Regions from separate parts of the Streptomyces sp. NPDC057438 genome, predicted to be linked through region 1. Evidence: riboswitches for the same ligand, from Rfam matches in the RefSeq annotation. Region 1 holds a riboswitch; each other region holds the start of a gene.
What was found. Region 1 has a riboswitch for cyclic di-AMP ahead of ACFU5F_RS01655 (NlpC/P60 family protein). Riboswitches for the same ligand answer to the same signal wherever they lie in the genome.
Positions count from the first base shown of each region.

Region 2: it holds a riboswitch for cyclic di-AMP, as region 1 does, so the genes downstream of both, ACFU5F_RS26925 (peptidoglycan DD-metalloendopeptidase family protein) here and ACFU5F_RS01655 (NlpC/P60 family protein) in region 1, are expected to answer to the same signal.
Region 3: it holds a riboswitch for cyclic di-AMP, as region 1 does, so the genes downstream of both, ACFU5F_RS26435 (M23 family metallopeptidase) here and ACFU5F_RS01655 (NlpC/P60 family protein) in region 1, are expected to answer to the same signal.
Region 4: it holds a riboswitch for cyclic di-AMP, as region 1 does, so the genes downstream of both, ACFU5F_RS04385 (hypothetical protein) here and ACFU5F_RS01655 (NlpC/P60 family protein) in region 1, are expected to answer to the same signal.

Region 1 is NZ_JBHVDD010000001.1:344,376-351,498, forward strand. Features, by position in the region: gene ACFU5F_RS01635 (PspC domain-containing protein) at 1-230, shown strand, start outside; gene ACFU5F_RS01640 (LuxR C-terminal-related transcriptional regulator) at 410-1,180, shown strand; gene ACFU5F_RS01645 (NlpC/P60 family protein) at 1,514-2,593, opposite strand; gene ACFU5F_RS01650 (hypothetical protein) at 3,076-3,429, shown strand; gene ACFU5F_RS01655 (NlpC/P60 family protein) at 3,459-4,691, opposite strand; cyclic di-AMP (ydaO/yuaA leader) riboswitch at 4,700-4,874, opposite strand; gene pcrA (DNA helicase PcrA) at 5,137-7,123, shown strand, end outside.
Region 2 is NZ_JBHVDD010000057.1:25,538-32,660, reverse strand. Features, by position in the region: gene ACFU5F_RS26945 (helix-turn-helix domain-containing protein) at 27-659, shown strand; gene ACFU5F_RS26940 (DUF6126 family protein) at 656-778, shown strand; gene ACFU5F_RS26935 (tyrosine-protein phosphatase) at 797-1,594, opposite strand; gene ACFU5F_RS26930 (alpha-galactosidase) at 1,817-3,892, shown strand; cyclic di-AMP (ydaO/yuaA leader) riboswitch at 4,195-4,353, shown strand; gene ACFU5F_RS26925 (peptidoglycan DD-metalloendopeptidase family protein) at 4,358-5,365, shown strand; gene ACFU5F_RS26920 (DUF6250 domain-containing protein) at 5,612-6,322, shown strand; gene ACFU5F_RS26915 (SGNH/GDSL hydrolase family protein) at 6,513-7,123, shown strand, end outside.
Region 3 is NZ_JBHVDD010000055.1:38,514-45,636, forward strand. Features, by position in the region: gene ACFU5F_RS26400 (FtsX-like permease family protein) at 1-767, shown strand, start outside; partial or broken gene ACFU5F_RS26405 (class IV adenylate cyclase) at 904-1,489, shown strand; tRNA gene ACFU5F_RS26410 (tRNA-Met) at 1,553-1,626, opposite strand; gene ACFU5F_RS26415 (dihydrofolate reductase family protein) at 1,731-2,888, opposite strand; gene ACFU5F_RS26420 (MarR family winged helix-turn-helix transcriptional regulator) at 2,938-3,480, shown strand; gene ribA (GTP cyclohydrolase II) at 3,655-4,305, shown strand; gene ACFU5F_RS26430 (PP2C family protein-serine/threonine phosphatase) at 4,402-5,514, shown strand; cyclic di-AMP (ydaO/yuaA leader) riboswitch at 5,805-5,966, shown strand; gene ACFU5F_RS26435 (M23 family metallopeptidase) at 5,977-7,038, shown strand.
Region 4 is NZ_JBHVDD010000004.1:49,929-57,051, forward strand. Features, by position in the region: gene ACFU5F_RS04365 (hypothetical protein) at 1-34, opposite strand, end outside; gene ACFU5F_RS04370 (peptidoglycan-binding protein) at 66-914, opposite strand; gene ACFU5F_RS04375 (hypothetical protein) at 955-1,278, opposite strand; gene ACFU5F_RS04380 (hypothetical protein) at 1,351-1,884, opposite strand; cyclic di-AMP (ydaO/yuaA leader) riboswitch at 2,298-2,509, shown strand; gene ACFU5F_RS04385 (hypothetical protein) at 2,517-2,774, shown strand; gene ACFU5F_RS04390 (hypothetical protein) at 2,941-6,090, opposite strand; gene ACFU5F_RS04395 (hypothetical protein) at 6,087-7,123, opposite strand, start outside.

The DNA of each region.
Region 1 (7,123 bases):
GCGGTGCCGTGCAGGTCTTCGCGGAGGTCGAGGGAAGGACGGTCTTCGTGTCCGTCCGTGACCGCGGTCCGGGCTTCGATCTCGACGCGATACCCGCCGACCGCATGGGGGTCAGAGAATCGATCATCGGCCGTATGGAGCGCAACGGAGGCACGGCACGGCTCCGCGCCGTACCGGACGGCGGCACGGAGGTCGAGTTGGAGATGGAGAGGGCGGAGACGACGTCATGAGTGACGCGAACGGGGCGAACGACCTTGCCGCGGACGGCGGTTCGGGCACTGGCCCGGTCGGGGACCAGCAAGGTGCGACGGGGCGGGGCACCACCGCGGCCGAGGGTGTGCCCGACGAGTCGGGCCGGCCCGACACGCCTTCCACGACCACAGCGGCCGCCCCTGCCGGCGGCCCCGACGTGCCGGCCGGATCGGGGCAGCCCGCCTCGACCGGGCAGCCCGCCCCGACCGGACAGTCCGCCGCGGCCGAAGGCGGGTCCGGGGCCGGAGTCGCCGTCCCCGGGACCGGACGGCATGTCCGGGTCGTGCTGGTGGACGATCACCGGATGTTCCGTACGGGGGTGCAGGCCGAGATCGGGCAGACGGACCGTACGGGTGTGGAGGTCGTCGGGGAGGCGCCCGACGTCGACCAGGCGGTCTCGGTGATCACGAGTACGCGGCCCGAGGTGGTGCTCCTCGATGTGCATCTGCCGGGCGGCGGAGGCGTCGAAGTCCTGCGCCGCTGTTCCGCGTTGATGGCGGACGCCGAACAGCCGGTACGGTTCCTCGCGCTCTCCGTGTCGGACGCGGCGGAGGATGTGATCGGTGTGATCCGGGGCGGTGCGCGAGGCTATGTCACCAAGACGATCACGGGCTCCGACCTCGTCGACTCCATCTTCCGGGTACAGGAGGGCGACGCCGTCTTCTCCCCGCGCCTGGCCGGCTTCGTTCTCGACGCCTTCGCCTCCACCGACGCCCCGCCCGTCGACGAGGATCTCGACCGGCTCACCCAGCGCGAGCGCGAGGTGCTGCGTCTCATCGCCCGCGGTTACGCGTACAAGGAGATCGCCAAGCAGCTCTACATCTCGGTGAAGACGGTGGAGTCCCATGTCTCCGCCGTCCTGCGGAAGTTGCAGCTTTCCAACCGGCACGAGCTGACGAGATGGGCGACGGCGAGACGCCTGGTGTGAGGGGTGGGCGGGCGTCGGCGCCGAAGGCCAGCGCCGGGGTGCGGGGCGACAGCGGCAGCAGGACGGTCGAGGCGGCGCGGCCTTCGCTGATCGAGTTCGTCCTGCCCCGGACGGGCCGTCACCGCTCCGGCTGGACGAAGCCCGGCCGAGCCCGCTGGGGCGGGGCGCGGGCAGCCCGGCCCTCGGCCTGTCCGGAGAAGCCGCTCCACCCCGCCCACCCCAGCGCCAGGCGCCTGCCCAGCCCCGCCTCGCCCTATTGCCTGGCTCTCCCCCGCCGCCCTGCCCCCGTCGGCGGAGGCGTCCTGACCGGGAAGGAGGCGTGCCGGTCAGGGGTCAGGCCACCCGGGTGGCCCCCGCGAAGGGCATCTCGTCGAGCGGGGCCACACGTACCGGGGCCGAGGGGTTAGGGGCGTGGATCATCTGGCCGTTGCCGATGTAGAGGCCCACGTGGCTGATGCCGGAGTAGAAGAAGACGAGGTCGCCCGGGCGGAGTTCCGAACGGGAGACGCGGCGGCCGGCGTTGATCTGGGAATAGGTGGTGCGGGGGAGGGAGATGCCTGCGGCGCGGTAGGCCGCCAGGGTGAGACCGGAGCAGTCGAAGGCGTGCGGGCCGGTGGCGCCCCAGACGTAGGGGCTGCCGAGCTTGGAGAAGGCGTAGGAGACGGCCGCTGCGGCGCGGGAGTCGGGGGCGTCGGCGGTGGCGGAGGCGGGGGAGACCGGGCCGGTGAGGTCGCGGCGGGAGGTGACGGAGGAGCGGGAGGCGTGCGCCGTGGTGCTGCCCGCGGTGCCGAACCGTGCCCGGTCCTCGGTGGTGAGCCGGCCGAGCAGCTGCCGGGCGTCGGACAGCTTCGAGGTGACGGTCTTCTTGTGCCGCTTCAGCTCGGTCTGCCGGGTCTTGAGCGTGCCCAGTTCGACCCGGGCGGCCCCGCGCAGCCGCTCGATCTCCAGCAGCTGTCTCCGGACGCTGGCCACATCCGCCGACTGCCGGCTGCCGACCCGCTCGGCGAGGGCGGCGCCGTCCAGGTACTGGTCCGGGTCGGCGGAGAGCGCGAGCTGCCACGAGGGGTCGATGCCCCCGCGCCGGTACTGCGCCGCCGCCAGCGAACCCAGCTCGTCGCGTGCCGAGTTGAGCCGTTCGGTGCGGCGGGCGGCCTGGTCGCGCAGTTCTTCGAGGTTCTCCTGCGCCGTGTCGGCCTTCTCCTTCGCGCCGTTGTACTTCTCGGTGGCGACCTCGGCCTCTTGGAACAGCTTGTTCACTTTCGCCCTGACCTGGTCGGGCGTGAGCTGCGGCTCGGCGTGCCCGGTGCCGTCGAAACCGGTCGCCGTCGCCGCGCCCGCGAGGGCGAAGGTCGCGGCCGTGCGGACCGTATGGCCGCCGAGTGAGCGCTGTCTGGGCTTGCGGTGCGCTGCCACGTGGAGTCCACGTCCTCTCCGTACGACCGCCGTCCGCGGTACGGACGTCGTCTGTCCGTACGGACCGCCTGGGGGGAGCGGTGGCACGTCCGGCGGCGGCCCGCACAGGGGGAGCGGGACGCCGCCGGACCTTCTCGGCGGTGGTGTCCGACTGCCGCCCCTGGCCGGGCGGCGGTGGGGAGCCGGTCACCTGAGGGAGGACGCTAAACCTGGGTGTGAGGGCACGGTAACGCGTTGTACGGAAGTGGCGTGCACCGACCGCGAGGTGACCGTATGTGACCGTGATCCCGCCCAGGCGCCGCCGACTTCACGCTGAGCGATGACCGATCCGGTCATTTCGGACCACTCGGTGGCGCGGCAGTGCTATGCGGCGCATATATGCAAGATCGGCTCTCCGTGGCCGCGGCGCCATCGCGTTCCGTGACGTGACGGCGACGGCCCCCGTGCCCGGCCGGCCGAGGGCCCCTCATTAGGCTCCGCGCATGGACGTACTCATCCACATCCTCGTCGGGCTCCACATCATCGGCATCGCCTCGCTCCTGGGCGGTTTCCTCACCCAGATGACGGCCATGGGGCGGGGCACCGCCCGCTTCGTGCCCGCCATGCTCCACGGTGCCCTCACCATGCTCGTCACCGGCGTGCTCCTCGTCGGCCTCAACCAGGCCGACGACCAGCCCGTCAACAACATCAAGATCGGCGTCAAGCTCGCCCTGCTGATCGTGATCCTCGGGCTGGTCTACGTGAAGCGGGACGAGGAGAGGGTGGACAAGCCGCTGTTCGGCCTGGTGGGCGCGCTGACCGTCGCGAACGTCTTCATCGCGGTGCTCTGGACCTGACGGCCCCGCGCCCCCCGGCGACCGCGCGGCTACGCCGGTCGCACCACGCTGTGGACCGAGGACTCGCCGTCGTAGAAGACCGACTCCTCGCGGACGTACGTGCCGGGCTTCGGGGCGTGGATCATCATGCCGTTGCCGATGTAGAGGCCGACGTGGCCGATGTTGTCGTAGAAGAAGACGAGGTCGCCGGGCCTGGCGTCGGCGAGGGGGACCGTGGTGCCGGCGGCGACCTGGTCGTAGGTGGTGCGGGGGAGGTCGACGCCGGCGGCCTTCCAGGCGGCCTGGGTGAGGCCGGAGCAGTCGTAGGACCCGGGGCCGGTGGCGCCCCAGACGTACGGCTTGCCGATCTGCGCGCGGGCGAAGGCGATGGCCTTGGCCGCCTTCGTGGCGTACGTGGAGTCGGCGGCCGGAGCGGTGGTGCCGGGGGTGGTGCCGGTGGACGTCCCCGTGCCGGCGGAAACACCCTCCGGGGGCGCCTCCGATCCCCCCTGGCTCGTCCGGGAGTCCTGTCCGTCCTGGGAGTCCTGCGCTTCAGGGGAGTCCTGGGGCGTCGCCTGTGCCGCCTGCTGCCGTGCGAGGTCCTCCGCCTTGCGGTCGGCCTCCTCACGCTCGCGCTGCTCGATCGCGGCGAGCCGGGCCTTCTCCTCGGCGGTGAGGGTGGACAGCAGTTCGCGGGCCTGGGCCAGCTTCGCCTGGACCTTGGCCTTGCTGGCCTTGAGGGTGTTCTGTGACTCGGTGAGCTGTTCGAGGCTGTCGCTCGCCTCCTGGCGCTTCTCCGCCGCCTCGGCCTGGTCGGCGGCGTACCCGTCGACGGTTTCCTTCTGACGGTCCGTCAACCGGTCCATCAGCTGGTTCTGGTCGAAGTAGTCCCGCGGGTCGTCCGCCAGTAGCAGCGAGGCCTGGTCGGGGGCCGTCGCGCCCGCGCGGTACTGGGCCGCGGCGAACGAACCCAGCTCCTCCCGCGTCTCGTTGAGCTTCTCCTGGCGCTTGGCGACGGCTTCGAGGAGGGTCTCGACCTGCTTCTTCTGCCTGGTCGTCCTCTCCTTGGCCGCGTTGTAGGTCTCGGTCGCCGAGCCGGCCTGGCGGTAGAGGTCGCCGACCTTCTTCTCGACTTCCTCCAGGCTCGGCTTGCCGTCGGCGGAGGGCGCGGCCGTGGCCGACTGGGAGAGCAGGGCCACGGAGGTGAGGGCCGCGGTGGCGAGAGCGGGGGTGCGTATGCCCGCGCGCGTTCCGGCCGGACGCGGTTTGCGGTGCGGCGCCATGGTTCGGCGTCTCCTTCCGTTGTCCGCCTACCGAGTTAGCTGTCGGGTTCGGGCGCATGCTTCGGAAGGTTTGCCCTACGGCCCGTGCCGCGTGCGGCGGTCGGGTCGATTCACCCCGGAGAACGGTGGGTCCCCGGCTCCGGCTGCCTCGGAAAGGCGCACCGGACTCGGCGGAGGTCCGTGCGGCCCGGCGACGTTCGCCGGTTGGGTCGTACGGCCCAGAAGAAAAAGCTAGCCAATTCGTGTGGCCCGTGTGAAGGTTGATGTTCGATATGCCCGATACGTTTTCGTGACCTTAGCCTCTTCGGTGCGGCAGGCGGTACGCTCGATCGCTCACCGTCGCACCGTGGTCGCGGTACGTGGCACCGCGGAGCGATACGCGGCGGACGCGGACTTCCCGGGGCGGCCTCCCGCTGTCAGTGCGGGCGCCTAGACTCGGAGAGCGATGAGCAGCCTCTTTGACGACAGCTTCCTGGCGGACCTCCAGGCCCCCCGCGGCCACGCGGAGGAGCCCCCGCCGCCGCCCGAGGACGATCACGTACCGGAGCCGCTTCCGGACGATCTGTTCGGCGGGAAGTTCGACGTGCCTCCGGACCGGGACGCGTACTACCGCGACGGAGCCCCCCGCCCCGCTCTCGACGCGGCGGCGCTCCTGGACGGGCTGAACGACAACCAGCGCGCGGCCGTGATCCACGCGGGCTCGCCCCTGCTCATCGTGGCCGGCGCCGGCTCCGGCAAGACCCGTGTGCTCACCCATCGCATCGCGCACCTGCTCGGCGAGCGGCGCGTCCACCCGGGGCAGATCCTCGCGATCACCTTCACCAACAAGGCCGCCGGTGAGATGAAGGAGCGCGTCGAGCAGCTCGTCGGTCCGCGTGCGAACGCGATGTGGGTCATGACCTTCCACAGCGCCTGCGTCCGGATCCTGCGGCGGGAGTCCAAGAAGCTCGGCTTCACGTCCTCCTTCTCGATCTACGACGCCGCCGACAGCAAGCGCCTGATGGCGCTCGTCTGCCGTGATCTGGACCTCGACCCGAAGCGTTTCCCGCCCAAGTCCTTCAGCGCCAAGATCTCGAACCTCAAGAACGAGCTGATCGACGAGGAGGACTTCGCCGCCCAGGCCACCGACGGCTTCGAGAAGACCCTCGCCCAGGCCTACGCGCTCTACCAGTCCCGTCTCCGCGAGGCGAACGCGCTCGACTTCGACGACCTGATCATGACGACGGTCAATCTGCTCCGTGCCTTCCCGGACGTCGCCGAGCACTACCGCCGCCGCTTCCGGCATGTCCTCGTCGACGAGTACCAGGACACCAACCACGCGCAGTACGCCCTGGTCAGAGAGCTGGTCGGCACCGCCGAGCACCCCGTGGACGTACCGCCCGACGAGTGGGACGTACCGCCCGCCGAGCTCTGCGTCGTGGGTGACGCCGACCAGTCGATCTACGCCTTCCGTGGCGCGACCATCCGCAACATCCTCCAGTTCGAGGAGGACTACCCGGACGCGACGACGATCCTGCTGGAGCAGAACTACCGCTCCACCCAGACGATCCTGAGCGCGGCCAACGCCGTCATCGAACGCAACGAGTCCCGCCGCCCGAAGAACCTGTGGACCAACGCGGGCGCGGGCGCGCAGATCACCGGCTATGTCGCCGACACCGAGCACGACGAGGCCCAGTTCGTCGCCGACGAGATAGACCGGCTGACGGACGCGGGTGACGCGAAGGCCGGGGACGTCGCCGTCTTCTACCGGACGAACGCCCAGTCCCGTGTGTTCGAAGAGGTGTTCATCCGCGTCGGCCTGCCCTACAAGGTCGTCGGCGGTGTCCGCTTCTACGAGCGCAAGGAGGTCCGGGACGTCCTCGCATACCTGCGTGTCCTCGCCAACCCGGAGGACTCCGTCCCGCTGCGCCGCATCCTCAACGTGCCCAAGCGCGGCATCGGCGACCGCGCGGAGGCGATGATCGACGCCCTGTCGCAGCGCGAGAAGATCAGCTTCCCGCAGGCGCTGAAGCGCGTCGACGAGGCCTACGGCATGGCGGCCCGGTCGACCAACGCGGTCAAGCGGTTCAACACGCTGATGGACGACCTGCGCACGGTCGTCGAGTCCGGCGCCGGACCGGCGACCATCCTGGAGGCGGTCCTCGAACGGACCGGTTATCTGGCCGAGTTGCAGGCTTCCACCGACCCCCAGGACGAGACCCGTATCGAGAACCTCCAGGAACTCGCCGCCGTCGCCCTGGAGTTCGAGCAGGAGTCCGGGGCGGCGGAAGGCGAGGGCGAGGCGGTGGCCGCGACCCCTGCCGGGCTCCCCGCCTTCCTGGAGCGGGTGGCGCTGGTGGCCGACTCCGACCAGATCCCGGACGAGGAGGAGGACGGCTCGGGCGTCATCACGCTCATGACCCTCCACACCGCCAAGGGGCTGGAGTTCCCGG
Region 2 (7,123 bases), on a different contig from region 1:
AGGCAATACTGCGGCTGAATGGAGCCATGAGCCCCTCCGAGGGTACGCACCCTCCCGAGAACCCGGCGGACGAGGCCCTGCCCGCCGTCGCCCCGCAGCTGCGGGCCCTGCGCCGCCGGGCCTCCCTCACCCTGGAGACCGCGGCCCGCGCCGCCGGCCTCTCGCCCGCGCACCTCTCCCGGCTGGAGACCGGGCAGCGCCAGCCCTCGCTGCCGATGCTGCTCACCCTGGCCCGCGTCTACGGTACGACGGTCTCGGAGCTGCTCGGTGAGACCGTCGCCGAGCGGGACGCCGTGCTGCGCGCCCCCGACGCAGAGCCCACCCGGGCGGGCGGCTGGACCTACTGGCAGGCCGGCGCGTCCGGGCGCGGGATGCAGGCCCTGCGTGTCCACGTACCGTACGGCTCACAGGGCGACATCGTGCGGGTCCATCCCGGCGAGGAGTGGCTCTACGTCCTGACCGGGCGGCTGCGGCTGCGCCTCGGGGACACCGCGCATCTGCTCGCGCCCGGTGACAGCGCCCACTTCGACTCGCTGACCCCGCACCGCATCACCGCCGCCGACCAGGACGGCGCCGACCTCCTGTTCGTCCACACCCTGCTGCAGAGCCCGGCCGCCGCGCTGTGCCTCGGGCCGATCACTCCCGGAGAGACACCATGACCGACCTGGAAGAGAAGTTCCCCCGTGCCCTGTGGGTGCGGCTGATCATCTACATCGCGGTCGGCCATGTCTTCGCGGCCTTCATCTACCTGCTGTTCGAACTGGGCGCCCGGCAGTAGTCACCCGCCCGGTCCGTCCTAGTCGAGCAGGCGCTCGCGCAGCCGTTCCCGGGTCAGGGGGGTCATCCTCAGCCCCTGCGCCAGATACGTGTCGACATCGCCCCAGGTCTCCTCCAGGGTGTCGAGGGCGGCCTGGAGGTACTCCGCGCGGGCGTCGAAGAGGGGGCTCAGCAGCTCCATGATCTCCGGGGACCAAGCGCTCGCGGAGGTGCTGCTGCGGTGCACCTTGTAGCGGCGGTGCTTGGCGTTGGACTTCAGGTAGTCGGCGAGGACGGCCTCGCGCTCGACGCCGAGGGCGAGCAGCGTGACGGCGACGGAGAGTCCCGCGCGGTCCTTGCCCGCCGCGCAGTGCATCAGCGCGGGCACACTGTCCTCGGCCAGGGCGTGCAGCACGCGGGAGTGCTCGGCCGTACGATCCTTGATCATCTTCCGGTAGGAGGCGGTCATCCGCCCGGCCGCCCGCCCGTCGCCCAACAGCGCGCGCAGCTGGTCCAGGTCGCCGTCCCGGACCATCTTCCAGAACTCGGCACCGTCCGCCGGATCGCTCAGCGGCAGGTTCACGTTGAGCACCCCGGGCAGCGGGACGTCCGGCCCCTCCAGCTTCTGGTCGGCCGCGTTACGGAAGTCGAAGACGGTGTGCAGGCCCAGGGAGGCGAGGAACGTCACGTCCTCGTCGGTGGCGTGCGCGAGGTGCCCGCTGCGGAACAGGACCCCGTGACGCACTCGGCGGCCGTCCACCGTCGGCAGGCCCCCCACATCCCGGAAGTTGCGCACTCCGGTCAGCTCGGGCTCGGTCGACGGGATCTGCTGCGTCACTGGGGCTCCCTCCCATCCGGCCGTCGGCGGCATCGCCGGCGGGCACGCACTCGGCGCTGAGGCGCGCCCTCGACGATACGACATGGGTGCGTACCCCAATGAGTTGTCCACAGGGGGCACGGCGCGCTGTTCCGCGGTTGTCCACAGGCCCCGTCGGGCACGCGGACCGACCTGCGATGATGTTGCCGCCTGATCGCACCTGATCGAATCTGTGGGGGCTTGATGTTGGAAATCGGCACAGACGGCCGGACCTGGATTCTCACCGGGCCCAGGAGCAGTTACGCCCTGCGGCTCACCGAGGACGGCGAGCTGCTGCACCTGCACTGGGGTCCCCGGATCGCGCTCGCGGACGCCGAGGAGCTGGCCGGCCGGCAGCGGTTGCCGTACTGGCCGTTCGAGGCCCCGGTCGACGGACACGAGGAGTACCCCGTCGAGGGCGGTCCCCGTTTCACCCGGCCCGCCCTGTCCGTGCGCACGGACGAGCGGCGCGGCACCGAGTGGACCTTCCGGGAGTACGAGGCCGACGGCGACGAGCTGCGGCTGCGGTTCACCGACGGCGGGCTCGGGATCACGCTGCACTACCGGCTGCGGGACGACGTGATCGAGCGCTGGGTGACCCTGGTCAACGACGGTCCGGCGGTGGAGCTGCTGCGGGCCGACTCGGCGACCTGGACGCTGCCGAGGCGCACGGAGGAGACCTGGCGCCTGTCCCAGCTGCACGGACGGTGGGCGGCCGAGTCCCGGCTCGTCCGCGGCGACCTCACCTACGGGGAGAAGGTCATCGGCAGCCGGCGCGGCCACACCGGTCACCAGCACCTGCCCTGGGTCGCCCTGGACACCGACGCCACCGAGGAGCACGGCGAGGTCTACGGCTGCGCCCTCGGCTGGTCGGGGTCCTGGCGGATCGCGGTCGCCCAACTGCCGGACGCGCGGGTGCAGATCACCGGCGGCGCCGGGTACGACGAGTCGGGTCTGCTGCGGCTGGAGACGGGGGAGACGTTCACCACGCCCGTCTTCGCCGGACTGTGGAGCGACGGCGGCCACGGCGGGGCGAGCCGCGCCTGGCACGCGTACCAGCGCAGGTACGTCATCCCGGACGCGGACCAGGACCGGCCGGTCCTCTTCAACTCCTGGGAGGCCACCGAGTTCGACATCTCCGAGGAACAGCAGCAGGCGCTCGCGCGGCGGGCGGCGGCCATCGGGGTCGAGCTGTTCGTCGTGGACGACGGCTGGTTCGGGGCCAGGACGAGCGACCGGGCCGGCCTCGGCGACTGGACGCCCAATCCGGACCGCTTCCCGAAGGGGCTCAAGCCCCTCGCCGACTCCGTGCACGCCCTCGGTATGCAGTTCGGTATCTGGGTCGAGCCCGAGATGGTCAACCCGGACAGCGAGCTGTACCGGGCTCATCCCGAATGGGCCCAGTTCCAACCGGGACGAAAGAGGACGGAGCTGCGCAATCAGCTCGTCCTCAACCTCGCGCGCGAGGACGTCCAGGAGTACCTCTGGGAAAAACTGGACGCGCTGTTGTCCAGTGCGCCGATCGACTACGTGAAGTGGGACTTCAACCGCTGCTTCACGGATGCCGGCTGGCCCGGCGAGCCGTACCCGCAGAAGCTGTGGGTCGAGCACGTGCACGCCTTCTACGCCCTGCTGGACCGGCTGCGCGCCGCGCACCCGGGGGTGGCCTTCGAGTCGTGCTCCGGCGGTGGCGGCCGTATCGACCTCGGGGTGATGGCCCGGACGGACCAGGTCTGGACGTCGGACAACACCGACCCGCTCGACCGGCTCGCCATCCAGCACGGCTTCAGCCAGATCCACCCGGCCCGGACCATGGCCGCGTGGGTCACCGACAGTCCGAACAACCAGCTCAACGGTCGCGTCAGCACGCTGCGGTTCCGCTTCGTCAGTGCCATGGCGGGCGTGCTCGGGGTCGGCGGCGACCTCACCGAATGGACCAAGGAGGAGCTCGCCGAGGCGGGGGAGTGGGTCGAGCTGTACAAGCGGATCCGGCCCGTCGTGCAGCGCGGTGATCTTCACCGGCTGCGGCCGCCGACGGGCGGGCTGAGCGCCGTGCAGTACATCCACGGTGACGAGGTCGTGGTCCTGGCCTGGCTCCAGGCGCAGCACTACGGTGAGCCGCCCGCCCCGGTCCGGCTGCGTGGACTGGATTCGGCAGAAACGTATGAATGCCGTGAAACGGGCGAAGTGCACCGAGGGGCCGTGCTGTTGCATCACGGGCTGTCGACGGGCCTGCGTGGTGACTTCGATGCGACGGTTATCCACCTGCGTCGCACTTGAGCGATCTGTCCGAATTGCAGTCGTAATTCCAACAAGACCTGGAATAAAGCCTACTGGCACGTAGGGGCGTGAGCAGCGTCATATTCGTGACGTTCCGCTGTCGCCATGTGCACGTAATTCGGGCAGGTTTCCAGGGCGGTTGGGAAATGGGCGGGACCGGTCTTTTACGGAGCGTGAGGGTGGATTGATGTAAGGATCAGGTAGGAAGACACACAGGAAGTCCCAATGGTTGTCTCTATGGGCACAAGTCGCTTACGTTCGGCGTCAATCCGGACGGACGCCCAATCCTGCCGCCGACCGGAGCCGCACACCGACCCGATCCACGGCAGGAGCGGGGGACCCACAGGAATCACCGCCTGTTCCGGTTCCCGGAACGGCTAGGGGTAAAGCCGTGCGCGAGCACGGCCGGACATCTCCAGTCCGCACCCGACAGCTCACCTCGCAGGCGCCGGAGAGGAATTCGTCATGCCCGCGAAGGGTAAGCACCGCCGCCCCAAGTCCCAGCGTTTCACCCGTTCGATCGCCGCCGCCGGGACCGGTGGCGCGGCGCTCGCGCTGCCGCTGATCGGGGCCGCCGGCGCCCAGGCCGCCACCCCGGCGGCCACGGTCTCGGGTGTGTCCGAGAAGACGGCAACGATCACCACCGAGCAGGCCGTGGCCGAGGCCGGTGCACGGATCGAGCAGGCGGAGAAGGCCGCTCAGGCGGAAAGGACCGCCACCAAGAAGACGGCCAGGACCTACTCGGTGAAGGTCGGCGACTACCTCGCGAAGATCGCGGACGAGCAGGACGTCGAGGGGGGCTGGAAGCGCCTCTACTCGGACAACCGCGCGGCGATCGGCTCCGACCCGTCGCTGATCCACCCGGGTCTGAAGCTGTCGATCGGCGGGCAGGCCGCGGGCGGTTCCTCGCAGTCGTCGAAGCCGCAGCTGTCGCAGTCGTCGAAGGCCGCCGAGTCGTCCGGGACGTCGCAGTCGTCGAAGCCCTCCGGTTCCTCGAAGCAGGAGTCGAAGGACACCCAGGCGTCGGCCTCCACCTCGAACGGCCAGTCCTCGTCGGCCAACGGCTCCGGCTTCAGCGTGCCCATCCAGGGCGCCGCCGTCGGCACCGCCTACAAGACCGCCGGCAGCATGTGGTCCAGCGGTTACCACACGGGCGTCGACTTCGTGGCCCCGACCGGCACCGCCCTCAAGGCCGTGGGCGCGGGCACCGTCGTCTCCGCCGGCTGGGGCGGCGCGTACGGCAACCAGGTCGTCATCAAGCTGGCCGACGGCTACTACGCCCAGTACGCCCACCTCTCCTCGATCTCCGTCTCCGCGGGTCAGTCCGTGAGCGGCGGTCAGCAGATCGGTCTCTCGGGTGCGACCGGCAACGTCACCGGGCCGCACCTGCACTTCGAGATCCGCACCACCCCCTCCTACGGCTCGGACCTCGACCCGCTGGCCTACCTCCGCTCCAAGGGCGTCAGCGTCTGAGGCCCCGCTCCTCGACCGCCGCGAAGGCCGGCCCCGCTCAGTCGGGGCCGGCCTTCGCGGTTCCCTGGCACGGTCCCGGGGCGCGCGCTCGTGTTGCGGTCCCGTGGCATGGCCGACCTGGGCCTCGACAGGGGGTGCGCGGGAGGACACAGTGATCTCCGCAAGCGCTTTCTGCGCGGGGTGGCCCTGTGGGGGCTCCGTGTGGGGAGTCCATGCCCGTGACGCGTCGCCGACGACAGGAGTGTCATGACCACCCGTAGAGCTTTCGGGGTTCTCGCGGCCGGCGCCGCCCTCGCGGCGCTCGGCCCGGCCGGGACGGCGACCGCGCACGCGCCCCGGCGCCGGCTGATCGCCGCCGACGACTTCCGGCACGGACTCGGGTGCTGGGCGGTGGAGTTGGAGCGGGGCGGGGAGGTCACCGCCTCGCGGGGGGTGCTGGAGGTCGACGTGCCGGCCGGAGCCACGGTCTGGTTCAGGCGGCGGCTGGACGGGCCGTACGCCGTCGAGTACACGGCCACGCCGGTCTCGGCGGGCGGGGCCAACGACCGGGTCTCCGACCTCAACAACTTCTGGAACGCCGTCGACGTGCGCTCGCCCGATGATCTGTTCGCCACCCCCCGCGCGGGCGCGCTCGCCGAGTACGACCACCTGAAGGCGTACTACGTGGGGTACGGCGCCAACACGAACACGACGACACGCCTGCGCCGGTACGTCGGTGAGCCGGGCGTGCGGCCGCTGATCCACGACTACACCGAACCGCTGCTCGTCGCGAACGCGCCGCACCGTGTGCGGATCGTGTCGGACGGGTCGAAGGTCCAGTGGTGGAACAACGGCCGGCTGGTCTTCGACCATGTGGACCACGCGCCGTACACGCGTGGGCATTTCGCTTTCCGCACCACTTGGAGCCATTTCCGGATCGAGGACTTCCGAGTGTGGAGATTGCGGGGTCACCACTGAGCCGCGGCGGGGGCGAGCGGGCTGGGGGATGGTGGGGTTCCGCCATCCCGGCCTGCGGTATTCCGGGTTGACCAACACTTGACGCGTGGTCTATCTCACCGTCCGTCAAGCCCTTATTACGGTCGCGTAGGTCACATGCGAAGGTGAATCATGGGCCGATGTGGCAGACGATTCGAATGACAGCAGAACGATGATCGGGTCGTACGTGGCGCTGGGGGACAGCTTCACCGAGGGCGTCGGCGATCCCGGGCCCGACGGGCGGTTCGTCGGCTGGGCCGACCGGTTCGCGGTGCTCCTCGCGGACCGGGTGCCCGAGGGCGACTTCGACTACTCCAACCTGGCCGTGCGGGGAAAGCTCCTCGACCAGATCGTGGCGGACCAGGTGCCGAGGGCGCTGGAGCTCGCGCCGGATCTCATCTCCTTCTGCGCGGGCGGCAACGACATCATCCGTCCGGGCACCGATCCCGACGAGGTCGCCGAGCGGTTCGAGCGGGCGGTGTCCAGGCTCACCTCGGCGGTCGGCACGGTCATGGTGACCACCGGGTTCGACACCCGTGACGTACCCGTGCTGAAGCATCTGCGGGGCAAGATCGCCACGTACAACCTGCATGTGCGGGCCATCGCCGACCGGTACGGGTGTCCCGTGCTGGACCTGTGGTCCCTGAAGACGGTGCAGGACCGGCGGGCCTGGGACCTCGACCGGCTCCACCTGTCCCCGGAGGGGCACACCCGGGTCGCCCTGCGGGCCGGGCAGGTGCTGGGCGTCGACATCCCCGCCGACCCGGACCAGCCGTGGCCCCC
Region 3 (7,123 bases), on a different contig from region 1:
TCGCGCCGCTCCTCGGCCGTACCGTCGCGTTCGGGTACACCCGGGCGACGGGTGCGGCGTCCGGTACGACCGAGGTCATCAGGCTGCGGGTCACGGCCCTCTACGACCCCGCCTGGCAGGCCGACGGTCCCGATGTCGCCTACCTCGCGCAGCACACGGCCGCGCTGCTGGCCGCGGCGCGCGCCGGACAGACGCCGGAGACCTTCCGTGCGAAGGAGGGGGCGCAGTCCGCCGTCGTACGGGTCGGGCATCAGAGGCAGGTGGCTGCCGTGACCAAGTCCCTCCAGGCGGACGGGTTCTCGGCGTCACCCGTGTCCGACCGAGTGCGTGACCTGCCCGGTCTGTTCGGGGTGGCCGATCTCGCGATGCGGGCCGGGGTGCTGGTGCTGGCGGTCGGTGCCGTCGGGCTCGGGGCGGTACGCGCGGGGGACAGTGCACGGGCCCGGCTCGGGCAGTTCGCCGTCCTGCGGATTCTCGGGTCGGGGCGCTCGGAGCTCCGCAGGATCCTGCTCGGCGAGGCCGTCCTCACGGGTGGGGCGGCCGGTGGGGTGGGCGTCCTCGTCGGTACGGGTGTGTCCGTGGCTCTGGCCGGCCCGCTCAGCGACCTCCTCGGCCTGCCCATCTCCCGCGCGGACGCCCTGCCCGGACCGGCCTGGGCCGCCGCCGCGCTGGTGCTTCCCGCCGTGGGCCTGGCCGCCGGCACCCTCCTCGGCAGCCGCGACGTCCTGCGCCGCGACCCCTACCTCACGGCGCGGGCCCACGGCTGAGGGCGCGGGTAGCCGCTCCTCCTCCCTTCCTTCCACCCATGTCCACACGACGGTCCCTCCCCGGGAGACAGCCGGCGGGGGACAGTGGGACCACGGGGGCCGAGGGGAGTGCGGTGGGCGAGGAGAGGAACGGCTCGTGATCGAGGCGGAGTTGAAGGCCCGGGTCCGCGCGCCGGAGGCGGTCGCACGGATGCTCGACGAGTGGGGTGAGGGCAGGTCCGAGACGTACCAGGACACGTACTACGACCTGCCCGACGGCAGCCTGCGCGCCCGGGACGAGGAACTGCGGCTGCGGTTCCTGGCCGACCACGGCACGGGGGACCGGCGGACCCTCCTCACCTTCAAGGCGGCGGCCGTGGACGAGGCGTCCGGTTCGAAACCCGTTGTACGAGACGCGGGTCGGGGACTCACAGGTCGCGCACGCCATCCTGCGGCACCTCGGCTATGTGCCGGCGATCGTGTTCGAGAAGCGCTGCCGCAGCCACTCCTTCGAGGCGTACGGCCGGCGGATGCTCGCCACGCTGGTACGGGTCCCCGAGCTGGACGGCACGTTCCTGGAGGTCGAGAGCCTGGTGCAGGGGGAGGACGAGGTCGCCGGGGCCCTCGACGACATCCGCGCGGTGCTCCGCGATCTGGGCATCGCGCCGGAGGACCTCACTCGCGAGCCGTACACGGACGCGGTGGCGGCGGTCCGTGGTGCTCGGCCCCGGGCGAGCGGGTGAGTGGGTGCCGCACAAACACCTGGGGCCGGAATCCTTGATCGGATTCCGGCCCCAGGTTTTCAGTAGCGGGGACAGGATTTGAACCTGCGACCTCTGGGTTATGAGCCCAGCGAGCTACCGAGCTGCTCCACCCCGCGTCGTTGAAACCAGTGTACGCCATCTGCGGGACCGCGAGCACACGGGTTGATTCGGGGGAGGGCGAAGGCGCCGAGAGGGCTGGGAGGGGGGCGTTCGGTCGGTCTCAGCCGGCCAGGTGGTTGTTGGGTGCCTGTGCCCGCGCCTCGAAGTCCGCGAGCAGGACGACCACCGCCCCCTCCGCCGCCAGCACCGCGTTCCCGGCTGCCGCGTCCTCGACGAACGTGTCCGGCTCCCGCCAGGCCGTGACGACCCGCCGGATGCCCGCGTCGAGGACCAGCCGGGCGCAGGGCGCGGGGCGGGAGGCGCGGCGGGCGCACGGTTCCAGGCTGCTGTAGACCGTGGCGGAGGCGAGGCGCGGGTCGGCCGGGTCGATCTTGGCGAGGGCGGCCTCCTCCGCGTGGACCACGGGGTCGCCGCCCTCGCGGGAGTGGCCGCGGGCCAGCTCCGTACCGTCCTCGGCGACCACGACGGCCCCCACACTGAACGCGGTCCGCGAGGGCGGGCACGCGGCGGCCAGTTCGCAGGCCAGGTCCAGCCAGTGGCGGTCGGCGGGGGAGACGGCCCGTCCGGCGCCGGGGACGGTGGGGGCGTACCGGATGAGGACGATGTCGCCGACCGGCCGGGTCTCCAGCAGCCGGAGCCGGCTCCTCGGCCCCCCGGGGTACGCGCCCGTCCCGAAGAGTCGCGGCGCGTCCGCCTCGCCCACGAACACCGGTGCCACGGCCAGCTGCACCTCGTCCGCGAGCCCCTGCCGGAGCAGCTGGGTGTGCACGAGCCCGCCGCCCTCCACCATGAGGCGCCTGACGTCGCGTACGTCCGCGAGGTGGTCGAGGACGGCCGTCCACTCCAGCTCGGGGCCGACGGGCACCACGGCCACACCGTCCGGTCCCGTCGGCAGGTCCAGCCCGCGCAGCCGCTCGGCGCCCTTGTCCGTCGTGTACACGACCTTCTGGCCGCCGGTGTGCCAGAACCGCGCGGCCGGGTCGAGATCACCGGAAGCGCTGACCGTGACCTTGAGCGGGTACTCGGGGAGCCCGGCGGCGACGCGGGCCGCGCGGCGCTCGGGGGAGTTGACCAGCAGGCGGGGGTTGTCGGTGCGCAGGGTGCCGGCGCCGATCAGGATGGCGTCGACGGACGCGCGCACCTCGTCGACCCGGTCGAAGTCGGCCGGGCTCGACAGCAGCAGCCGCTCGGGTCCGGTGTCGTCCAGGAAGCCGTCGAGGGAGACGGCGGCGGACAACAGGACGTAGGGCTGGGGCATGGACGGCGCTCCCTTGGTTCAAGTTTTAAACAATAACTACACTGTACGTATGACGACCCGCTGGCTCACCCCCGACGAACAGCGTGCCTGGCGCGCCTACGTGGCCGCGAGTTCCCTCCTGGAGGACGCGCTCGACCGCCAGCTCCAGCAGGAGGCCGGCCTGCCGCACCTCTACTACTCCATGCTGTCCGCCCTCTCCGAGGCGCCGGAGCGCCGGATGCGGATGACCGAGCTGGCCGAGCGGCTCAAGATCACGCGCAGCCGGCTGACGTATGTCGTGACCAGGCTGGAGAAGGACGGCCTGGTGCGGCGCGAGGACTGTCAGTGGGACAGGCGCGGCAGCGTCGCCGTCCTCACCGACGAGGGCATGACCCTGCTGGAGCGCACCGCGCCGGGGCATGTCGAGACGGTGCGCAGGGCCGTCTTCGACCATCTCGGTCCCGAGCAGATCGGCCAGTTCGAGGAGATCTGCACGGCCATCGCGGCGGCGATCCAGGGCGGGAACCCCCGGACGGCCCCCGCCTCGGACGACCTCCCGTGGCGCCGCCGCGCATGCTCGTCGAGCCAGCAGGACGAGCCGGACCGGACGTGACGGGCGCACGGCCGTCCTGAGTCGTGACAGGCGCACGGCCGTCCTGCGTGACGGGAATGTGACGTATCCCCAAACCAGTTGCTTGAAATTTGAAGCAGGGGTTAGGGTCGCTCCGAGTGCTGTGCTTCAAAACTGAAGCACAGCGACACCCCGCACCAGGACCGGAGAACCCGCATGCCCGACATTCCCGCTGCCACCCCGCGTGCCCGCGTCCGGGTGCCGCTGCGTTTCCAGGACGGCTACGCCGTCGACGCCGAACTGGTCACCTTTCACGGCCTCGTCGACGGCCAGGAGCACCTGGCGCTCGTCCTCGGCGACCCCGCCCCCGGCACGGACCCCCTGGTCCGACTGCACTCGGAGTGCCTGACCGGCGACGTCTTCGGTTCGGCCCGCTGCGACTGCGGTCCGCAGCTGCGCGAGGCGGTGGAGCGGATCGCCGAGCGCGGTGGCGTCCTCCTCTACCTCCGCCAGGAGGGCCGGGGCATCGGCCTCTACAACAAGCTCGACGCGTACGCCCTCCAGGACCAGGGGCTCGACACGTACGAGGCGAACGCGGCACTCGGCCTGCCGGAGGACGCCCGTGACTACACCGCGGCGGCCCAGATGCTGGGTGCCCTCGGTGTCGACGCGCTGGACCTGCTCTCGAACAACCCCGACAAGGCGCGGCAGCTCCGCGACCTCGGCGTGGGCGTCCGCCACCGCGTCCCCACCGGCGTCTTCACCACCGCCCACAACGTCCGCTACCTCCGCGCGAAGGTCCTCCAGACCCAGCACACGCTCCCCCTGCCCGAGCTGACGGGACTGACGGGACTGACGGCGGGCTGAGCCCGGCTGGATTCCCTGGCCCTAGCCCACTCGGCCCCGCCGACTGGCCCCGCGTCCCGCCCCCGGAAACCCTGAGTCCGTGGGTACAGAGAACGGGTGGCGGGTGTGAGGGAGCCGGTCGGACGACGGTTCTCGTACGTCCGTACGCTCACTCGTGCCGTCCCGGCCCTGCTGATCACCGTCGGCCTCTTCTACGACCACTTCACCCCGCGTGAGTTCACGGCGATCCCCTTCTTCACCGCCGCGCCCCTGGTGGCCGCCCCGCTGTTCTCGCTGCACGGCACGGTGATCACCGGAATCGTCTCGGTCTCCGGGGTCAGCGCCGTGCGCGGCTACTACGGCGACACGAGTCAGGTGGACGCGATCACCGAGATCGCCACGGTGATCACCGTCGCCGTACTCGCCGTGCTGATCAACCGTCTCGTCCGCCGCAGCGACGCCCGGCTCGCCACCGCCCGGGAGATCGCCGAGGCGGCGCAGCGAGCCGTCCTGCCGGTGCCGCAGGAGCGGATCGGCGGGCTGGAGATCGCCGCGCGGTACGAGGCCGCGCAGGCGGGCGCGTCGATCGGGGGCGATCTGTACGCGGTGCAGGACTCGCCCCACGGCGTACGGCTGATCGTGGGCGATGTGCGCGGCAAGGGGCTGGGCGCGGTGTCGGCGGTGGCGGTGCTGATCGGCGCGTTCCGGGAGGCGGCCGAGCAGGAGTCGACGCTGGAGGCGGTCGCCCAGCGGCTGGAACGGGCGCTGGCCCGGGAGACGACCCGGCGGGAGGCGGCGCTGCGGGACGCGGCGGTGGAGTACGAGGGGTTCGTGACGGCCGTGCTGGCGGAGTTCCCGCACGGCGCCGGGCGCGCCCGGATCGTCAACCGGGGCCACCCCTCCCCGCTGCTGCTGCTCGCCGATGGCACCCTGTGCACGCTGGACACGTCGCGGCCGGCCCTCCCGCTGGGCATGGAGGACCTGGGCGCCTGGCCCGACCGCGCGGAGGAGACCGGGTTTCCGCCGGGTGCCACCCTTCTCTTCCACACCGACGGGCTGTCGGAGGCGCGGGACGCGTGCGGTGTCTTCTACGACCCGGTCGAGCGCCTGTCCGGACGGGTCTTCTCCGCTCCACGCGCCCTGGTGACGACCCTCGCGGACGAGGTGCGCCGGCACACGGGGGACAGCACGACGGACGACATGGCCCTGCTGGCGGTCCGCCGCCCGTGACATCGGGCGGATGCGGGTGCGGTGCGGGTGCATGGGCTGCGAGGGTCCGCGGGGGCCTCTCTGCCACCCAGCGTGACTGTGCGACGTTTCTCCGTAGAGATGCTGATGTCCCGTCAGAACTTTTGTTACTCCTGAGGCAAGTCAACTCGCCCGTTTTAAACCCCTCATGACCCGTAAAGTCCAGCAGGGGGGTCGGAACGATCATTCAGAACAGCTTGGATTGGAGTACTCGCGTCTATTAACGTTCGATAACGCAGCGCGGTCGTCCCAGCCGTCACAAGAGACGGCTCCGTGCTCACGCGCCGAATCCCGCAAGGGAACCGGGGAACCACCACCCTGGGGTGAATCGCACGGAGACCGTCGTGGCAGTCCGCACGACCGGTTTACGCGCGTAGGAGACCTTCCTGCTCCGAACCCGTCAGCTAACCCGGTAGGCGAGGAGGAAGGAAGGAGTACGCCCACGTGGCGTCGAACCGGTCCGCGACCGAAGCCCCGTTCGTGCCGAGCCAACGCGAAGGCGAGAGCCGGACGTTCGGCTACGGCAGCTACAACAGCGACAACGAGGGCCCCTGGCAGGAGTGGAATCCCAGCGAGGACTCCCTCCGCCCCGCTCGCGGTCGGCACCGCGTCGCCAAGAAGACCGGCGTACTCGCTCGTGGCGGCCTCGGCCGCAGCTCCACGGTTCTCGGCGTCGGTGTCATAGCCGCCGTCAGCGGCGCCGGCATGGCCAGCGCGCAGTCCGGCAAGGCCCCGGTGTCCATCTCGATGCCCGACATGCCGAACGTCGGCTCGGTCTTCGAGGACGAGGCCGAGGAGCCGGAGCCCGAGGCTTCCAGGACGCCGCTCAGCAGCGCCGGCCTGAGCGCCGCCGAGACCCAGCAGGGCGCCGCGGACGCCGGTGAGGCGCTGCGCGCCCGCATCATGGCCCAGGCCGAGTCCCAGCAGGACGCCTTCGACAAGGCCGCCGCCGAGGCCGCCCAGACCGCTGCCGCGGACAAGGCCGCCGAACTGGCCGCCAAGGAGAAGAAGGAAGCCGAGGCCAAGGAGGCCGCCGCCAAGAAGAAGGCGGCGGAGGAGGCCGCGGCGAAGAAGGAGGCCGAGCGTCTCGCCTCCCTCGCCAAGCAGTTCACGCTGCCCACCTCCTCGTACACCCTCACCTCCACCTTCGGCCAGGCCGGCCCCTACTGGTCCTCCGGCTACCACACCGGCCTCGACTTCGCCGCCCCGACCGGCACCCTGATCAAGGCCGTCCACGGCGGCACCATCACGCAGGCCGGCTACGAGGGCTCGTACGGCTACAAGACCGTCCTCACCCTCGATGACGGCACCGAGATCTGGTACGCCCACCAGTCCTCCATCGGCGTCAGCGTCGGCCAGAAGGTCGCCACCGGTGACGTCATCGGCCGCGTGGGCGCCACCGGCAACGTGACCGGCGCCCACCTCCACATGGAGGTCCACCCGGGCGGCTCCGCCAGCGGCATCGACCCGGCGGCGTGGCTGCGCAGCAAGGGCCTGACCCCGTAGAACCGGCCGTGAGAAGGAAGCAGCGACGCCGCGCGGGTCCGTGAGGACCGCGCGGCGTCCGTTTTCCCCGGGGTGGCGGCACGGC
Region 4 (7,123 bases), on a different contig from region 1:
CTCCCGTGCGCAGCAGCGAAGCGTAGAGGTTCATGGGGATGTGCTCCTTGTGCTGGTCAGAGGGATCAGGCGAAGAGTCGGCGCCAGGTCTCGGGGCCGGGGTAGCCGTCGGCGTCGGAGCCGGTCCACTTCTGGGCGTGCTGGAAGTCGACGACGTTGAGACGGTCAGCCTCACCCCACTCGCGGGACGGGCCGACGCGGTAGTGCTTGCCATAGCCCTTGCGCACGAGCTGCTGGCCCAGCAAGAGAATCGAAGCGTTCGACTTGCCGGGTCCGAAGGCGCTTCGGCCGGGGAACGCCGGTGGGCCCGGCTTGGGCGACGTCGACGTGCTGGTCGGCCACTTCGGCATAGGGCCCGGGTCCGTGTGCGTGTTCTCAGGCGTCTGGCCGTGGCCGTAGTGCCCGCCCTCCGTCTCCCAGATGTGCTCGCTGCGATTCGCGTTCCAGGTCGGGGCGCCCATCGGCCAGACGTCCGGCACCCCCCAACTCCGGGCCCAGGCCAGGATCTTGTCGAGACCCTTGGCCCGGGTGTCCCGGACGGTCGCGTACGACTTCCCGTTCACCCGGCAGTACGGGAAGAACAGCGTCTCGACTTGGAGACACACCTTCCCGGTGCGGTTGGTACGGGTGCCGCCGGCGAGGTCGACGACCGACTTGGCCCGGCTGTTCGCCGGATAGAACTGGGCGGTCCTGCCCGTGAAGGGATCCCAGAGCAGATGCGGCGCGACTCCCTTGCCGCCGCCGGTGAAGTACTGCACGAGCTTGTCGAACGCCACGAGATCGGCAGGCTTGGCCGCCGTGGCGTTCTTGTCCCACGTGATGTGCCAGATGACGCGTGGGTCGTACTGCGTGTCGGTGGGTGCAGTGTCGCTGAGCGGATGCCGCTCAGCTCCAGGCAGCCAGAGATCAGGCATGGCGCGTTCCTTGTTCTCCCCCGCGCCTGCTGTTCCGAGCCTACAATCCGAGCTTGCCGGTCACGATCGCGACGATCACTCCCACCACGACCGGCGCCACGAGGGCAGTAAGAGCCAACCGCCTTACGCCGCGGGCCTCTTGCCGCTCCGTCTCGCGCTCTCGCCGCATCTGGGCGACGTCGTCCTCGACGGCTTTGATCCGTACCTCGTCAGTCCGCCGGTCGGCCTCGTACTGGATCTTCGTCACCATCTCGGCGAGCCGCGCGCTGAAGGCAGCGAAGTCGGCGCGCAGGTCGTCACGCATCTGCTGCATGGCCCGCAGCAGTTCCCACGGCGTGGGGTCCTGTCCCGGCGGCGCGCTCACGGTGCTCCCTTCGGCAGCCCCGCGCCGCTGAAGATCAGTCTATGAGTCTTTTCCCTTGCGCTTACATCAGTCCTACTGGGATTCCTCGGAACCGTCTTCGCTCGCTCCAGCGACTCTGCCGCCGACGAACGCCACGCTCAGCGCGAGGGCGGCTACACCGGTGGCTGCCACCAGCTTCATCCCCGCCCCCTGGAACTGCTTGCTCTCGCTGTCCTTCTCGGATACCCGCCCCACGTTTCGTTCGAGGCGGTCGTGGAGGGACTCCCACTGTGCCTCGCTGAGGTCGTCCCGACCGAGGTCGGCCTGCAGAGCGTCCCGCTGGTCCTGTGCAGCCTTGTAGAAGTGGTTCTGACTGTTCTCGTTGGCTGCGAGAGTGGACCTGTGGGCCTCTGCGACTGCATCGATGTTGGCCTTACCCAGGTCCTTGAAGGCCGGGAACTGCTCGATGAGCTTGAGCCGCGCCTCGGTGGCCATCTCGGGCATCGCTGCCGCGAACTTGAGCACCTTGTCCTTGGACAAGTTCCGCCAGGTCTGGATACCCAACTTCCGCTTGACCGCTGAATCGTTCACGTTACCCATTCCCTGACTCCCCTCGTCGCCCCCCATGAGGCATCCCGGATAGTAGCGGTGCCCACCGACAGCCGTGGATCGTGTCGGTTGAGCTGTGCGATCACTTGGAACCGCTGCTACCGCAGCGCCAGCGGCTCGGGAGTGTCTGCCGTGCGGACCCCGGTACAGCTCGGGCATGACGTGGTGGCGCCGACAGCGCGTGTCGTAGCCAGCACCCCTGACGCTCCCTCAACTCGTACGAAAGAGGGTCCCTCAGATGACGTAGGCGCGGTCCCATTTCCTGACCCGCTGTTGCACCTCGATGCTGCCTGACCTGGGAAATTCACATACGTCCACCCAAACGGGTGAGTGGTGCGAAAGAACACAAATCCCCAGTTCCCCTGGGACTTTCGACCGTGAGTAGGCCAAGATCCTGCTGACGACAAGCCCTCGCCACAGTGGTGGGGCGATCCGGGCGGACGCCGAGTCCTGCCGCCGCCCGGATGACCGGTCGACAGAAGTGGATCGGCAGGAGTGGAGGACCCAGCACGACGGGTCGTTGGGACGGTCACGCCATGACCGGGCCGAGCAGCCCTTGGGGTGAAGCTGCGTCAGCGGCCGGGCAACTTCGCCAGCCCGAATCCGACAGGTCATCCTTCACAGGCGGCTGACGCGAAGGTGCAGCCGTCATGCCAACGACGCAGAACAACCCCCAGCCCTCTGGAACCAGCTCCGACGGGGACGGGGGTGATGGGTCCAAGATCCGCAAGTTTGAAGCCGCAGTCATTGTCCTTGTGGGGATCATCGGTGGTTTCACCGCGGCGACAGGGCGACGGATCATGGACCATGTCTCGTATTTCGAGGCGATTTACACAGGCTGCCTAGCAGCCGCCGGCCTGTGTGGCTTCATCATCCTGATGTTGAGGTTCATCCGGGGGCAGTCCTGACCCGGTAGCACGGCAGGAGGGGCCTTGGTATCTGACCAAGGCCCCTTTCCTGTGCTCTCCTTGTTATGAGCCCCATAGCACTGACTTCAAGCGGTTAGGGCTGATTCGGGACATCGCGGGCGTTGCTTGAGAGCGGGACAGATCTGAGTTGCCATGATCGGGCTAGTCAGGTAATCGCCTGGCCGATGTAGTCGTCGGCCGAGCCGCAGTCCTCCACCAGCAGATAGGCGACGTTGCTGCTGCTGGCGGCGAGCGTCCACGTCTGTGCGACACCGCCTTGAGTTCCGGTCCAGCACAGTGCGGCTGTGACGTCGCTGCCCGTGGTGTTGGTCAGGATAGTCTGGACGGAAACGGCGGCGTTCGCTGTGGAGGCTTGCAGATTGTTGACGCGTATCTGATCCTTGTAAATCGTCCCGGAAACGGTGTTCTTGCGGATTCGGTATAGCGCGTAGCTGTCGCTGGCCGCACTGTGCAGTGCCCAGAGTGAAACGCGGTAGGCGCGGCCGACCTTGAACGTGATACTGCCGGTGGTGATGAGGGCCGTCTCCGTGCTGGAGAAGGTGACGTTCGCGGTCAGAGTCTTCTGTGCGACAAATCCGCGCCCCTGGGATTTGCCGTACACGCTGAGGTCTCGGTCGATCGCGAAGCCGCCGGATGTGAGCTTGGCAGTGGACTGGGCCGATGCGGACTGCGCGTCGCGGACGTGCAGCTCGATGGACGAGCCGGCGGCCGATGTATCAGCGCCGTACCCGTTGATGTAGGCAACTCCGTTGCCGCTCAGATCGTTTGCGTAGAGGTTGAACACTCCTCCCGAATAGCCCGGCACGTGGCTTTGCAGGAACACCCCTGTTTCCTGGCTCGAACCAGTCACCTTCGGGGCGCTGAGTGAAACGCTGGGAACTTCGTAGGTGCCGGAGGAATCTGAAGCGTAGGCGATGGCGGTATTGAGTTCTGCCGGTGCTGACTCATCGGCGCTGCCGGAATAGAACTCAATCGATCCGGTCTCCGGATTGGTGTTTCCGGGGCTGATGACAACTCGCTGTCCGCTCGCGGCAGTTTGGAGGGTGCTGCCGGTGAGGACGGCTCCGTTGATCGTCTTACCGTTGATGGCGTCCGCGTCGAGTTTGTCCGCCGTGATTGCCCCGGCCTTGATATGGGTCGCTTCGATCGCGCCCGCCGAGATCTTCGTTGCCGTCACAGCGTTGGCCGCGATCTTGTCCGCCGTGACGGACAACGCGTTCAGCTTGTCCGTGGTGACGGACAACGCCGCGATCTTCTCGGCCGTGATGGCCAAGGACGCAATCTTCTCTGCCGTCACCGCTCCCGCGAGGATCTTGGGCGCGGTGACTGCGCCGTCGGCGATCTGCACGCCCGGCACCACCGGGCGGACGACTGCGTTGTCCCACAGCACGGCTCCGGCGGTCGACTGGTACGTCTCCACCCAGACCGTGGCCGCGGTGGTGTTCGCCGGCGCCGTGACCGTGGCGGCAAGGCGCTGCCACGAGCCGCGAGCTGGGACGTCCACCTGGGCGACACCGAAGCCGACGGTCGCGCCTGTGCCGTCCAACCACCGGGCGTAGAACTTGAGCGCGCCTCCCGCCCAGTCGGCGGACGCGTTGGCGTCGATGGCGAGGTAGAGCTGCTCTCCGCTCAGGATCGGCATCGACGTGACGTTCAGGGACCGTGTCGTGGCGGCCGTCGCCGTGGCGTCGACGCGGAGCGCCTTCGCGGAGCCGTTGCCGCCAGAGACGACGGACCATACGGTCGTGGCGATCGCCGCGGTGTAGGCGCCCTCGAACGAGGGGTCGCTGAGCACGTTCGTACCGCCCGCGACCACCAGTTTGTCCGTGGAGATCGAGGCTGCCGCGATCTCGGTCGCCGTGACCGAATTCGCTGCGATCTCACGGCCCGTGATGACATCGGCCGCCACCTTCCCAGCGATCACCGAGTCAGCCGCGAGCGCGGCGGCGGTCACCGAACCGCTCACGAGGTTGGTCGCGTCGACGATCCCGGTCTTCAGCGCCTCGATGGCAACGGCGTCGACCTGCATGACGGCCGGGGAGCCGGAGACACCCATCGAGGCGTAGTTGAGCCACAAGTAGGGGGTGATGTATCGGACGGCGTCGTGCACGGTGCCGGGTGAGCGCGGGTCGTTGTTGGGGCCGGCGGAGCCCGCGGCTGCGCGGTCCTTGAGGTAGCCGACGACCGTGACCCAGCCGTCCGTGGTCGGCAGCGATCGATACGACGCCGCGATGTAGAAGTGGCTGTTCGGGGTGTTCGCCCCGGCGCGGTTGACCAGGGTGGTCTGGTCTGCGCCCACGCCGAGCACGCCGACGTAGAACGCGTCCGGGCCAGCCGCGAGTTGGGCTGTAGCTCTGATCCGGGCGCTGATCCGGTACAGGACACCGGGCTCGTACGGGACAAGGGTCGTGCCACGAAGCCGGATGAAGCCGCGGGCCTCACCGACGTTCCGGCCGGTGGGAGCGTCCGGTACGCCGGTAAGGTGCGCCCACGTGGCGTCGCTGCCCTGATCGGTGGTCTGCCAGACGGCGGCCTCGCCCATCATGTCGACGAGGCGCTGGCTGGTGGCGTCCGCGAGCGTGCCGCCGAGCGCGCTGAGGGTCACCGCGCCGCTCGCGACTTTGCCCAGCGTCACGGAATTGGCGGCGAGTTTCTCGGCGAGCACCGCGCCGTCCGCGAGCGCGGTGGAGTTGACTGCCCCGAGGGCGAGCGCGGCTTCGGTGACCGCGCCGCGGGCTAGCTTATTTTCGTCGATGATCGCGTTGACGAGGTCATCGGGGACGGCCTTGCGGGCTTGGACCTGCACAGCGGCCGAGGGCTCTCCGGCCGTACCGGAGGTGTTGACCGCGATCAGGCGCACCCACACCGGGTCGTAGGTGTCGGTGGCGAGGGTGACGCTTCCGCCGGCGGCCGTGTGGAAGGCGGCTACTGGGCTGCTGGTGTCCGGTTCGGCGTCGGCGGTCGTCGACAGGTGGACCTGGACTTCAGCCAGGTCGAGCGGAGCAGTCTCCGCGTCCGTCCACGTTCCGGGCCAGGTGACGGTGAGCCCGGACAACGCGGACTCCACCACAGGCGGCCTGGGGGTGGGAGGCGGCGGTCCGTTGTGGGCGACGAAACCGACGGTGCCGTCGTTCTGGAGGCCCAGGCTGCCGCGTAGAGAGCCGTCCTGGTCGTAGACCTCGATCGCCCCGTCCTCGATCGACGAGTACGCCATGCGGGCGGTGCGGGTGGTACGGGCCAGCTGCCGTTCCAGGACGGCGACGCGGGCGGCCAGGCGGGCGATGTCGCTGCTCACGCGGTGCCTCCCCCGTAGGTGAAGCGGTCCGCGCGCTGGAGTTGGATGACGGCCTGCTCCTGGTCCTCGCCGGAGGCGGGTCGGATCTGCCAGCCGACGATGCGGCACCAGGCGTCGAAGTCGGTCCACTGGTCGTGGACCCGGGCCCGTACGTCGTCACCGATCTGCCAGGATCCGAAGCGGGCCGACGGGTGATCGCGGACGGTGATCTCGGTGACCTCGCCGATGACCTGGCGGGAGATGCGTTCCGTGCGGGCGCGGGCGGCCAGCCGGTCGTTCGCCTTCTCTTCCGGCACCTCGAGTAGGTGCTCCAGGCGCAGCCGTCCGTCGCGCACGGCGTCCACGGCGCGGCGCCGGTTGCGGCCCTCGCCCGCGCCGAGGGCGATGACGACCTGGGCGAGGTTGTCGGCGTCGTACTCGACAGGGACGGACTTGACGATGTTCACGCCGGACTCGAAGTGGATGTCTGTGCGGCGGCGGCCGAGGCGGGGCCAGCCGATGCGGATGCGGCCCCGCGGGGTTCCGTTCTGCCAGGCGGCCTCCTCAGTCCACTCGGGGCCGCCTTCGACGGCGACCATGTCCTCGATGACGTCGCCGAGCGAGGGGGTGTCCCACCAGTCGATCCGGTAGGGGTCTTCCGGGGTGCCGACGGTGGCCTTGGAGGTGGTGGCGTCGACCTGGATGCCGAGCTGGCCGTCCGGCTGTTCTTGGCAGTACGCCCACACGTCGCGAATGACCTTGCACGGGTCGGCGTAGGTGTAGGGGCCGCGTCCGTTGAGCTGGCCGTGGAGGTCGTAGCGCCGGTATGGGTAGGAGCCCCAGCCGGAGGCCTCGATGCTCAGCTGCTGGCCCTCAGGGTCGGCTCGCCAAATCAGGCCGCCCCACAACAGTCGTCCGTCACGCTCTGCGTAGATCTTGGTGTTGCCGGGGCCGAGCTGGGAGCGGACCAGGTGGGCCAGGCGAGGTTCTACGGCTCCGGTGAGGCTTCCGGTCGCGGACAGTGCGGGACCGAACTCGACACCGGTCAGCGGCA